DNA from 4 places in the Pseudomonas sp. GNP013 genome. Region 3 is predicted to be linked to each of the others. Evidence: predicted binding sites of a transcription regulator. Region 3 holds the regulator's gene; each other region holds the start of a gene.
What was found. Region 3 encodes FliA, which starts transcription of late flagellar genes. Its sites were predicted from a motif close to CTAAAGTTTNNNNNNNNNNNGCCGNTAA; they were not measured.

Region 1 (3,206 bases), 130 kb from region 3:
TTCTCGATCATGATCGCGATTTCCTTGGTCGACTTGCCGGTGTTCTGCGCCAGCAGGCGCACCTCATCGGCCACCACGGCAAACCCGCGCCCTTGCTCGCCGGCCCGGGCCGCTTCGATGGCGGCGTTGAGCGCCAGCAGGTTGGTCTGGTCGGCAATGCCCTGAATCACGCTGATGATCGAGGAAATCTGTTCGGAGTGCTGGCCCAACCCTGCCACCTGAGTGGAGGAGTGCTGCACGGTTTTGGCAATGCCGTTCATGCTCGCCAGCGTATTTTCGATGACCCGCGCGCCGTCCTTGGATTGCTCGCCCGAACGGCTGGCAAGCTGGTGCGCCTCGTCGGCGTTTTCCGAGACGTGATGGATGCTCACGGTCAGTTCTTCAATGGTGGCGGCCATCATCGAGGCCGAGGTCGACTGCTCCTGAATCGCACCGGACAGTTGCTCCGACGCGCCGGAAATCTGCTGCACCGACACCACCAACTGGTTGGCCGCTTCGCTGATCTGTTGAATCATTTCCCGCAGGCGTTTCTGCATGCGGTCGAAGGCTTTGGGCAACTCGTCATGGCTGCTGGTGTCGATCACCGTATCCAGCTTGCCGTTGGCAATTGCGGTAGCGGCATCAATCGCCAGTTGCAGGCGCCGAGTAGTGCTACGGCCCAGGGAGGTGGCGAGGATCAACGACAACGCAGCCGACAAGATGCCGCCCACGATCAGGATCATCAGCGCCATGTGCTTGGCATCGATCATTTCCTGGCTTCTTTGCGCCAGCAGGGCGGTTTCGGTGGCGGTGATTTCAGCCAGGGTCGCACGCATGCTGTCCATCTTGGCCTTGTCTGCGCCGGCGGTGATGCGCGCGTCCAGTTCGTCATCGGGCAGTTTGCTTGCGGTGAGGCTTCTGCGCAGGGCGATGATCGGGTCGATGTCTTCGGCAAGCCAGCGCTTTTGCGTGTCGCCCAGACTGGCCAGGCGTTGCTGCTGCGCCGGGTTATCCGCCGTCAGGCGTTTGAGCAACTCCAGCTTCTCTAAAAAGCGTTTTTCACCGGCTACCAACGGTTCCAGAAAGTTGTCCTTGGACGCGATGACGAAACCGCGCATACCGGTTTCGATGTTGATCAACTGTTCCAGCGCCAATTGTGCGGCGCTTAATACTTCATAAGTGTGCACGTTACTATTTGTAGCATCTTCTACAGTTTCGAAGCCTCTATACGCGCTCCCCACCAATAAACCGATCAGTACAACGACTGCCGTAAAACTTGCATAAAGTTTTTGCGAAATGCTTAGTTTGCTGAACATGATGTTCGGTCCTGAAACGAGCCTATCCATGGCATATATAGTGGGATTGTTGTGTGTTTCGGGCAGGGATTAAGCGCTCCGTAATTAACTATCGGCCGTGCTGTTGTTAACTTTAGAGGCGGCCTGCAAAGGGGGGGATAGTTCGCTACTTTTTTGCTTTTTTTACGTCTTGTTCATTGATTCAACAAGCGCCTCTCGCCGCAGCGGGAGAGGCGCCTGAAATGGGCGATTTACCGAGCAATCATCCCGGCCGCCTGTTCGGTGGCTTCAGTGGTGCGCGTTGCCAGCTTGCGCACCTCGTCGGCCACCACTGCGAAACCACGCCCGGCCTCGCCGGCACGCGCCGCCTCAATCGCGGCATTCAGTGCCAGCAGGTTGGTCTGGCTGGCGATGCTCTGGATCGTCCCGACAATCTGCGACAACTGCGCAATGTTGGTTTCCAGCGTGCGCTGGTGCTCGCCCTCCGCCGCGCGCAACGCTTGCTGTTCATGCTGCAAGTGCACATCCACCAGCGCGCCCACCACCCGCAGTGGCGCACCCTGCGGATCGCGGCGTGTCTGGCCGCGCGCGCGGAACCAGCGGTATTCGCCACGCTTCATCTTCAACCGGTATTCGATATCAAACGGCGTTTGCCCGGACTTGTCATTCAAGTGCGCGCCAAACGCATTCAGGCTGCGCTCCTTGTCATCCGGGTGCAGCCGGGAGGCCCAGCTGTCCAGCACATCGGGAAACTCCTGCACCGTCTCAAAACCCAGCAGGCGTCGAAACTGAGGCGACCACCAGAAGGGATTCTTCGGGTTCACCGGGTCGCCGGCAATCACTTCCATGTCCCACAAACCGTCGGAAAGCATCTCCCGGGCCAGCTCGAAGCGGGTGATGATCACGTCGTGTTCCTGATCGCGCTGCAGCTGATCATGAATATCGCGCAACGCACCGGCCACACGGATCGGCGTGCCGCGCTCATCGCGCAGCGTTTCACCCTGGGCGTGAAACCAGCGGTAGGAACCGTCCTTCATCGCCAACCGATTGTTCACGTTGTACGGCGTGCTTCCCGACTTGTCGTTCAGATGCCGCGCAAAGGCATCGAGCGTCGCCTGCTTGTCCTGCGGATGCAGGCGATCGGCCCAACTGGACAACACGTTTGGAAAATCACGCTCGTCAGAGAAACCGAGCAGGCTGCGAAATTGCGGCGACCACCAGAAACGGTTCTTCGGATTGATCGGGTCGCCCGCCACCACCTCCATGTCCCAGAGGCCCTCGCTGGAGGCGCGGTTGACCAGGTCGAAGCGGATTTCGGAGGCCTGGGCGGAGGCGGCCGACTCGCGCAGCAATTCACGGGCAGATTCGAGTTCGTTTTCGAGCTGGGTGATGCGCGATTGCGCTTCACGGCTGGATGATTCAAGCACGGCCAGCGCATCAAGCACCGCTGGGGCGGTTGTGCGGCGATCGATATGAGGCTGCTGGCCGCTTTTGATCGCCGCTGTCAGTTGGTGCAGGGCGCGACGGTCACGGTGTAGAAAGGCAAAGATGGACATAGCGTAAAGGCTCAATAAGTGATGCGGGCCTCATCCATGGCACCTTGCCATCTATGTCGACAGGTTATTGAGAAACTGTACATTTATTTTGGTTTTGCATCGGTGTTTGACGCGTTGACTTGCTATTGGCGGGCACAGCCCCATAACTACCTGCATATCCATTCAGCGTGAGGGCAAACCATGACCAACCACACCGAAACCGCCATCCTCGCCGGCGGCTGCTTCTGGGGCATGCAGGACCTGCTGCGACGCTACCCCGGCGTGCTGCAAACACGCGTCGGTTACACCGGCGGCGACGTGCCCAATGCCACCTATCGCAACCATGGCGACCATGCGGAAGCGATCGAGATCGTGTTTGATCCGGCGGTGATCACGT
Region 2 (3,206 bases), 460 kb from region 3:
GCAGATGAAACTCGCCGCTGGCTGGCTGATCGACAAGGCCGGCTGGAAGGGGTTTCGAGACGGCGATGCCGGCGTGCATAACATGCAGGCGTTGGTGCTGGTCAACTACGGCGGTGCTACCGGGCAGGACATTGCCAACCTCGCGCGGCGTATCCAGCAGGACATCGCCCAGCGTTTCAAGGTTGAGTTGGAGATGGAACCCAACCAGTATTAAGTCCCGCGCCAACAAAAATGCCCCGTATCTTTCGATACGGGGCATTTTTTATTGCGGCAATGAAAATGAATCAGTCGTCGCGGCTCATGATGCCGAAGATCTGCAACAGGCTGATAAACAGGTTGTAGATCGACACATACAGGCTGACGGTCGCCATGATGTAGTTACGCTCGCCGCCGTGGATGATCGCGCTGGTCTGGAACAGGATGCACACCGACGAGAACAGCACGAAACCTGCGCTGATCGCCAGTTGCAAGCCGCTGATCTGGAAGAACATGCCCGCAACCACCGCCGCCAGCAACACGAAGAAGCCTGCGGTGATGAAGCCGCCGAGGAAGCTCATGTCCTTGCGGGTGATCAGCACATAGGCGGACAAGCCACCAAACACCAGCGCCGTCATGGCAAACGCCGAACTGACCACTTCCGCGCCGCCGGCCATACCCAGGTAACGGTTGAGGATCGGGCCAAGGATAAAGCCCATGAAACCGGTCAGGGCAAACGCCGACACCAGGCCCCAGGCCGAGTCACGCAGCTTGTTGGTCAGGAAGAACAGACCATAGAAGCCGATCAGCACAACAAAGATATTCGGGTAGCCAACACGCATCTGCTGAGCCACGAACGCCATCACACCGCTGAAGGCGAGGGTCAGGGCGAGCAAGCCGTAGGTGTTGCGCAACACGCGGCTGACTTCAAGCTGCTCAGCCTGGGCGTTGCCATTCACTGCGTAATTCTGTTCGCGCATGGCGACACTCCTGTGGTTTTGAAACGTTCAGTCGCAAAGATCATAACAGACGCTCTGTAACAAGCGATGGCGAGAGTTTGACAGTGTGTTTCATTCGGGTATTATGGCGCCCGCTGAGACGGGAAGGGCTACTATAATCCCGTGATGCACAAGGGAAATTGGCAGAGTGGTTGAATGCACCGGTCTTGAAAACCGGCGAACGTTAATAGCGTTCCCAGGGTTCGAATCCCTGGTTTCCCGCCAAGATTGACACGAGAGCCTCGCGAAAGCGGGGCTTTTGCGTTTCCGGGGTTTGTAAACACCCTCAGGTGTCCAGGTTCACGCGCAGTCCATTTTTTCCGGCAGCTCTAAAGCTCGATAGCTTCAGGCCGAGATAGTGTAAACGGAAGAAAAACGGCTATGGCGGGCTCAAACTGGATCATCTTTGGCTCCTATAAACGTCGATTTCACTAGAACGTGCGCCGGAGGTAATTATTAGACAAAATTTGTAAGTCCCGAGGTTTGTAATGCTTAGCAATGCTCCTTTGAGTACCAAGCTGCTGCTTATTCTGATTTTTCCTTTGCTCGGATTTCTGGCCTTTGCGGGCATTTTCATTGCGGACAAAAGCGATACGCTGGGGTCAATGAATCGCGCAGTTGCCGCCACCACCGCCGCACAGAAATTCAGCAATGTCGTGACCACCCTCCAACGCGAGCGCGGCGCCAGCGGCGTTTTTCTGGGCAGCGGTGGCAAGTCCATGCAAGACAAGCTCAAGGCCTTGCGCCAGGAGACCGACACGTCAATCGGCGCGCTGCGAGGGCAATCGAGCGAGGGTATTCCAGCTCCGAACGAGGCATTGCGCGCGCTGGGTGAGCTGGCCGCCTTGCGTTTGAAAGTCGATAACCTGGCGATTAACAACACGGAGTCCGGCGCTCTTTTTACCGACCTGATTAAAACCCTCGTGGGCTTCAATTATTCGTTGGAAGCCAGCATTGATGACCCCCAGATTCTGCGTGCGTTGGGCTCGCTCAATCAATTTGTCGATATGAAAGAGCGTGCCGGGCGCGAGCGCGTATTGCTGGGCCTGGCGTTCAATCAAAATCGCTTCGACGCTGCATTGTTGTCGCGCTTCAGCCGTAACCTCGGTGAGTTCTCCGGCTACTTTGAAGCCTTCCAGCGATGGGCTCCGGCAGCCTTCAAGAGCAAGCTGGATGCCGTCCTGCAACAACCCGGATCACTGGAAGTCGCACGCCTTCAGCGGCTCGGTTTTGACACGCCCCTGGGCAACCCGCTCAATATCAAACCTGAAGACTGGTTCAACCTTTCGACCAGTCGTATCGACCTCATGGCTGGCGTCGAAGCGGAGCTGGGCCAGACCGTGGTTGGCCTGGCCCATCACGAGCGTGACGATGCCGAACTCAGTCTGTATGTGGCCATAGCGACCGTTATCGTGATGTTGATCGCCTTGCTGTGGCTGGCGTTGGTGATCATCCGCAATATCAAGCTGGCGGTGACCGATGTGAACCGCACCCTTGCATCGCTTTCCACCCGCGACCTGACGGTGCGCACCCGCTACACCGGCAAGGACGAGTTTGGCGAAATATCACGCAACCTGGACAACATGGCGCTTCAGATAAGTGGCGTGGTCAGCGAAATCGGCAGCGCCACGGCGCAGGTTGCCACGGCTGCCGAGCAGTCCTCGGCGGTGGCCTTGCAGACCAGCCAGAACGTGGCACAACAGCGTCAGGGGACCGACCAGGTGGTGACCGCGATCAGCGAGATGAGCGCCACGGTCAAGGATGTAGCGCGCATCACCACTGACGCCGCCGAAATGTCACAGCGTGTCAACGCCAGCACGATGCAGGGCAAGACTGAGATCGATAACACCATCAGCTTGATCCAGGGCCTGGAAGTGCAGGCCGAACAAACCTCGAAGATCATCAACGAACTCAAACTCGAAAGCGATTCCATCTCTTCGGTGCTGGACGTGATTCGCGGTGTTGCGGAGCAGACCAACCTGCTGGCACTGAACGCCGCCATCGAAGCGGCGCGTGCGGGGGAGCAGGGCCGTGGTTTTGCGGTGGTTGCGGATGAAGTGCGCAATCTGGCGAAAAAGACCCAGGACTCCACGGTCAGCATCCAGAACATGATCGCCAACCTGCAGTCGGGTTCCGACCGCGCCGCGGTCTCCATGCTGGAGACCCTTGGCAAGGCGCAGGAAGGTGCGAGCAATGTGGTGCGTGCCGGCCACTTGCTCAATGAGATCGCCG
Region 3 (3,206 bases):
CTTGACCGGTGAGGTCCTGGTAATCCTGGGCCAGCAAAATATCGTTGAGGTTGCTCGCCACCGTGCGGTTTTCCTGTTCGCTGCGCGACAGAAAACCGTCGACCCGACGGGCCAGTTCACGAAACTCTTCAGCACCGACTTCGCGACGCATGAAGCGGCCCCAGTCGTGGCTAAGCGCTTGAGCCTCGGTGGCCATGCCATTGACCAGAGGCGTGGCGTTTTCCACCAGGTCCATGGTGCGGTTAGCCGCCGCTTCGGTCAGCTTGACCACATAGGACAGGCGTTCGGTGGCGTCGGTGATCTGCGAAATTTCTTCGGCCTGGGGCATGTGCGGGTCAATCTGGAAATTGACGATCGCACTGTGCAGCTCGCGCGTGAGCTTGCCCACTTCCTGGTACAGGCCGCGGTCACGGGTCTGGTTAAGCTCATGGATCAACTGCACCGCGTCGCCGAAATGACCTTTTTCAAGGCTGTCGACCAACTGGTGAGCATGTTTTTTCAGGGTCGACTCAAAATCGCCCAATGTTGTTTCTTTATGCTCCATAGCTCCCCCGCGATGGCATTAGCCGTGGATGCGTTCGAAGATTTTTTCGATCTTCTCTTTTAGCGCCAATGCAGTGAATGGCTTGACCACGTAACCGTTTACCCCGGCCTGGGCGGCTTCGATAATCTGTTCACGCTTGGCTTCGGCGGTCACCATCAGTACAGGCAGGCTGCGCAGCTTTTCGTCGGCGCGCACATGGCGCAACAAGTCGATGCCAGTCATGCCCGGCATGTTCCAGTCGGTTACCAGAAAGTCGATGCTGCCGCTGTTGAGGATCGGAATCGCCGTAATGCCGTCGTCCGCCTCGACCGTGTTGGTGAACCCAAGGTCACGCAACAGGTTTTTTATGATCCGCCGCATCGTTGAGAAGTCATCAACGATGAGGATTTTCATGTTCTTGTCCAATTCGACCTCCAAGCAGTCTTAAACGCGCCCAGCACCTGGACGCGCCATTTCAATCAACAGGCGTTACACAAAAAGGACTGCCGGTCCACCACGGGTCGACCCCGCGAAGGTCGTGACCCTCGCGGTATCGTCTGCAGTGTCCCCACACTGCCTGTCAGCGCGCGCGCCACTCTCCCAAACGCCCCCGCAAACGGGCTGCGCACTGGCTATGCAACTGGCTGACACGCGATTCGCTGACCCCCAGGACCTCACCGATTTCCTTGAGGTTCAGCTCTTCGTCGTAGTACAGCGCCAGGACCAGGCGCTCACGCTCCGGCAAGTTGGCAATGGCTTCCGCCAGTGCGCCCTGGAAACGTTCATCTTCCAGGTCGCGTGACGGTTCCATATGCGCACTCGCGCCGTCCTCGTGCAGCCCTTCGTGTTCGCCGTCCTGCAACAGGTCGTCGAAACTGAACAGGCGGCTGCCCAAGGTATCGTTCAAAATCCCGTAATAATCATCGAGACTCAATTGGAGTTCGGCCGCAACTTCGTGATCTTTAGCGTCGCGACCGGTTTTTGCTTCAATTGAGCGAATTGCGTCACTGACCATCCGCGTATTGCGGTGCACCGAACGCGGCGCCCAATCCCCTTTACGCACTTCATCGAGCATCGCGCCACGTATGCGAATACCCGCATACGTCTCGAAACTGGCGCCCTTGCTCGCGTCGTACTTGGTCGACACTTCGAGCAGGCCGATCATGCCGGCCTGGATCAGGTCTTCGACCTGCACACTGGCCGGAAGGCGTGCCAGCAGGTGATAGGCAATGCGCTTGACCAGCGGCGCATAGCGCTCGATCAATTCGCCCTGGCTGTCGCGTGCCGATTTTTTATAGAGGTTGTAGCCGCTGGATGTCATAGCACAGGACCCGCGCTTGTCTGATGCACCAATCGCTCGACGAAGAACTCCAGATGCCCACGCGGGTTGGCGGGCAGCGGCCAGGTATCGACCTTCTGGGCAATCGCCTTGAATGCCAGCGCACACTTGGAACGCGGGAATGCTTCGTAGACCGCACGCTGTTTTTGCACAGCCTTGCGCACGCATTCGTCGTAGGGAACTGCGCCAACGTATTGCAGGGCGACATCGAGAAAACGATCCGTGACCTTGGTCAGCTTGGCGAACAGGTTGCGCCCTTCCTGCGGGCTCTGGGCCATGTTGGCCAGCACGCGGAAGCGGTTCATGCCGTAGTCACGGTTAAGCAGTTTGATCAGGGCGTAGGCGTCGGTGATCGAAGTGGGCTCGTCGCACACCACCAGCAGCACTTCCTGCGCGGCGCGCACAAAGCTGACCACGGACTCGCCGATGCCGGCGGCGGTGTCGATCACCAATACGTCGAGGTTGTCGCCGATATCGCTGAACGCCTGGATCAGGCCGGCATGCTGCGCCGGGCTCAGGTGCACCATGCTCTGGGTGCCGGAGGCAGCCGGCACGATGCGGATCCCGCCGGGCCCCTGCAGCAGCACATCGCGCAGCTCACAGCGCCCTTCGATCACATCGGCAAGGGTATGTTTGGGGGTCAGCCCCAGCAGAACGTCCACGTTCGCCAGGCCCAGGTCAGCGTCCAGCAGCATGACGCGACGGCCAAGCTCTGCCAGGGCCAGGGACAAATTCACTGACACGTTAGTTTTCCCGACGCCACCTTTGCCGCCGGTCACCGCGATCACCTGTACGGGATGCATGCTGCCCATTTTATTTCTTTACCTTGTCTTGCTTAGACGCAGGCTACATGGCTTGGCCGCTTGAATCGCTTGCAGACCATCGATGTAGGTACATTTCACGGTGTTCATCCTGCCTCAACCGACCCGTTTTGCCGGGTTGTGGTAAAGGTCGGCGAACATATCAGCCATCGCTTCCTCGCTAGGCTCGTCTTGCATTTGCACACTCACGGCACGGCTGACCAACTGATGACGACGCGGCAGATGCAGATCATCCGGGATTCGCGGGCCGTCGGTCAGGTAGGCGACCGGTAATTCATGACTGATTGCCAGGCTCAGCACTTCGCCCAGGCTCGCGGTTTCGTCGAGCTTGGTGAGGATGCAGCCGGCCAGACCGCAGCGCTTGTAACTGTGATACGCAGCGGTAAGAACCTGTTTCTGGCTGGTGGTTGCAAGCACCAGGTAATTTTTCGACTTGATCCCACGGCCGGCCAGGCTTTCCAGCTGCATGCGCAACGCCGGGTCGCTGGCTTGCAGGCCGGCGGTGTCGATCAGCACCACGCGC
Region 4 (3,206 bases), 4.0 Mb from region 3:
TGATCTCACCCGACTGCTGCTCCATGCCTTCATAGGCACTGCCCGACAACCCGGACAACGCCTGGGCACGGCTGTTGACCTCTTCGGCCGCCTTGCGGATCTGCGACACCATGGTCGACAGCGCTTCGCCCATCTGGTTGAAGCTGCGCGCCAACTGGCCGATCTCGTCATGGCTGGAGACGTTGAGGCGTGCGCTCAAATCGCCCGCACCCAAGGCTTCAGCCTGACGCACCAGGTCGCTCAGCGGCGCCAGCTTGCTGCGCAACAGCCACACGATTGCGCCCACCGCCAGCAACATCGCCAGCACACTGCCGATCACCAGCCGCATGCCGACTTCCCAGGTCACGGCACGAATTTCGGCTTTCGGCATGCTCGCCACCACGGCCCAGGGGCCGCCCTCGAAGGGCACCGACACGCTGTAGAAATCTTCGTTTTTGTCACTCCAGAAGCGGCCTGCGCCAGGCTTTTTCGCCAGGTCCAGCATCACCGGCACGGCTTGATCCGGCGCCTGCACGCCAGCGGGCGGCACCAGCCAGTGCTTCTGTTCGTCGAGCAAGGCCAGGGAACCGGTCTGGCCGATGCGGAAGCGCTTGAGGTTTTCGAACTGCGCGGCCTGCGCATCGGTGTAGTCAAAGCCGATGAACAGCACGGCGATGACCTTGCCGCTGCTGTCGCGCACCGGGCTGTACTGAGTCATGTAGGAGCGGTCGAACAACACGGCGCGGCCGATATAGACCTGGCCATTGAGCACGCGCTGATAGGCCGGGCCCTGGCGGTCCAGCACGGTGCCGATGGCGCGGCTGCCGTCCTGCTTGGTCAGGGAGGTGCTGACGCGGATGAAGTCGTCGCCGCTGCGCACGAACACCGTGGCCACACCGCCGGACATCTGCTTGAACTCATCCACTTCCGTGAAGTTGTTGTTGAGCACATCGCTGCCCAGCAACAGGCTCGGGGTCTGCACGCCGCCCACGGCGATCATCTGATCGGCGCGCACGCTCAACCCGGCGCTGAAGCGCTGTTCAAACAGGCCGGTGAGGCGCTGCGTGCTCTCGCGCAGGGTGCTGTGGAAGGTATTGAGCTGATCGGCGAGTAATCGCGCCTCGCTGGCCAGATGCTCCTCGCGGGTGGCAAGGTTGGCGGAGTCGAGAGAACGCAAGGCGAAAACGGTACTGCCGCCGATGGCGACAGCCAGAATCACGGCCAATGCGAGACCTAACTGTGAGGCAATCCGGGCGCGAGGTTGAGACATGACAGCTCCTGACCGAGGCCAGGATCATCCTGATCTCATAGCGATGCTCGGCAAATTATCTAGTGGGAAACGTCGGGGTGAAGGTCCGACACACCTACTTCGGCGGGGTTTGCCAATACTTGAGAGAATCAAGGGGGCATTACGCAAACGATTGCATTCATCTCTTTTTACAATTGCGCGCAAAGCACCGAGAATCCCCCTTCGCCATCCTTCCGCCTTTTCGAGTGTGATGATCATGCAGCCTGCGGCACGTACCGAACTCTGGGCCATTCTGCGGCTGTCAGGGCCGTTGATCGCCTCACAGCTGGCGCACATGCTGATGGTGCTGACCGACACCTTGATGATGGCCCGCCTGAGCCCGGAAGCCCTGGCCGGTGGTGGCCTGGGCGCGGCGACTTATTCGTTCGTGGCGATTTTCTGCATCGGCGTGATTGCGGCGGTGGGCACGCTGGTCGCCATTCGTCATGGTGCAGGGGATATCGAAGGCGCCACCCGCCTGACCCAGGCCGGGCTGTGGCTCGCCTGGTTGATGGCTCTGGCGGCGGCCTTGCTGTTGTGGAACCTCAAGCCGGTGCTGCTGATGTTCGGCCAGACCGAAACCAACGTGCATTCGGCGGGGCAGTTCCTGACCCTGCTGCCGTTCGCCCTGCCCGGCTACCTGAGCTTCATGGCCTTGCGCGGCTTCACCAGCGCCATCGGCAAGGCGACGCCCGTGATGGTGATCAGCCTGGGCGGCACGGTGGTCAACTACCTGCTCAACCATGCATTGATCGAAGGCATGTTCGGCCTGCCCAAGCTCGGCCTGATGGGCATCGGCCTGGTGACTGCCATTGTCGCCAATGGCATGGCGCTGGCCCTGATGGCGTACATCCGCAGCAACCGAGTCTATGCCGCCTACCCGCTGAGCACCGGCCTGCTGCGCCTCAATACCCATTACCTGCGCGAGCTATGGCGCCTGGGCCTGCCGATTGGCGGCACCTATGCGGTGGAGGTCGGGCTGTTCGCCTTTGCGGCGCTGTGCATGGGCACCATGGGCAGCACGCAGTTGGCGGCGCATCAGATTGCCCTGCAGATCGTCTCGGTGGCGTTCATGGTCCCGGCGGGTATGTCCTACGCGGTGACCATGCGCATCGGCCAGCACTACGGCGCCGGGCAATTGCTGAAGGTGCGTACGGCCGGGCGCGTAGGCATGGGCTTTGGCGGCGTGGTGATGCTGGGGTTTGCCGGGGTTTTGTGGCTGTATTCCGACCCGCTGATTGGTCTGTTTCTCGACCACAACGACCCGGCGTTCCACGATGTGATCGTACTGGCCGTCAGCCTGCTGGCCGTGGCGGCCTGGTTCGAACTGTTCGACGGTGTGCAAACCATCGCCATGGGCTGCATCCGTGGGCTCAAGGACGCCAAGACCACCTTTCTGGTGGGGCTCGGTTGCTACTGGCTGATCGGCGCGCCGTCGGCGTGGTTGATGGCGTTCACCTTTGGCTGGGGGCCGACAGGGGTGTGGTGGGGGCTGGCGCTGGGATTGGCGTGTGCGGCGGTGAGCCTGACCTGGGCGTTTGAAGCGAAGATAAAGCGGATGATTCGGCAGGCGGCACTGCCTGGTTAAAACGGTGGGAAGCGGCTTGCTCTCTCCCACCGTTTATGGGGTTTGCACGTCAGCCCAGTTGCGCCTGCTGGCCCTTGCCGTGAGTCAAATACTGCACCAACTCCGGCAACGGCAACGGCTTGCTGATCAGGTAGCCCTGGGCCTGGTCGCAGCCGAACAGGCGCAGCAACGCCAGTTGCTCCGGCGTTTCCACGCCTTCGGCCACCACTTCCAGGTTGAGGTTGTGGGCCAGGTTGATCATGGCGTGGACCAGCTTGCGGTTCTCTTCGCGCTCCTCCATGCCGCCGACAAAGCTCTTGTCGACCTTCAGCAAGGCAATCGGCAGGCTGTTGAGGTGCACGAACGACGAAA

Region 1: a site for FliA is predicted at 1,384-1,411, ahead of ACXX81_RS06350 (methyl-accepting chemotaxis protein). Genes of this name have one in related genera too.
Region 2: a site for FliA is predicted at 1,304-1,331, ahead of ACXX81_RS07890 (methyl-accepting chemotaxis protein). Genes of this name have one in related genera too.
Region 4: a site for FliA is predicted at 1,346-1,373, ahead of ACXX81_RS23250 (methyl-accepting chemotaxis protein). Genes of this name have one in related genera too.

Annotation. Positions count from the first base shown of each region.
Region 1 is NZ_JBTGUT010000001.1:1,398,734-1,401,939, forward strand. It holds gene ACXX81_RS06350 (methyl-accepting chemotaxis protein) at 1-1,295, opposite strand, end outside; partial or broken gene ACXX81_RS06355 (methyl-accepting chemotaxis protein) at 1,535-1,741, opposite strand; partial or broken gene ACXX81_RS06360 (PAS domain-containing protein) at 1,820-2,830, opposite strand; gene msrA (peptide-methionine (S)-S-oxide reductase MsrA) at 3,011-3,206, shown strand, end outside.
Region 2 is NZ_JBTGUT010000001.1:1,728,568-1,731,773, forward strand. It holds gene murB (UDP-N-acetylmuramate dehydrogenase) at 1-214, shown strand, start outside; gene ACXX81_RS07880 (Bax inhibitor-1/YccA family protein) at 285-956, opposite strand; tRNA gene ACXX81_RS07885 (tRNA-Ser) at 1,109-1,199, shown strand; gene ACXX81_RS07890 (methyl-accepting chemotaxis protein) at 1,463-3,206, shown strand, end outside.
Region 3 is NZ_JBTGUT010000001.1:1,273,475-1,276,680, reverse strand. It holds gene ACXX81_RS05825 (protein phosphatase CheZ) at 1-544, opposite strand, end outside; gene ACXX81_RS05820 (chemotaxis response regulator CheY) at 563-937, opposite strand; gene fliA (RNA polymerase sigma factor FliA) at 1,104-1,844, opposite strand; gene fleN (flagellar synthesis regulator FleN) at 1,841-2,674, opposite strand; gene flhF (flagellar biosynthesis GTPase FlhF) at 2,780-3,206, opposite strand, start outside.
Region 4 is NZ_JBTGUT010000001.1:5,269,973-5,273,178, reverse strand. It holds gene ACXX81_RS23250 (methyl-accepting chemotaxis protein) at 1-1,249, opposite strand, end outside; gene ACXX81_RS23245 (NorM family multidrug efflux MATE transporter) at 1,479-2,855, shown strand; gene ACXX81_RS23240 (putative bifunctional diguanylate cyclase/phosphodiesterase) at 2,905-3,206, opposite strand, start outside.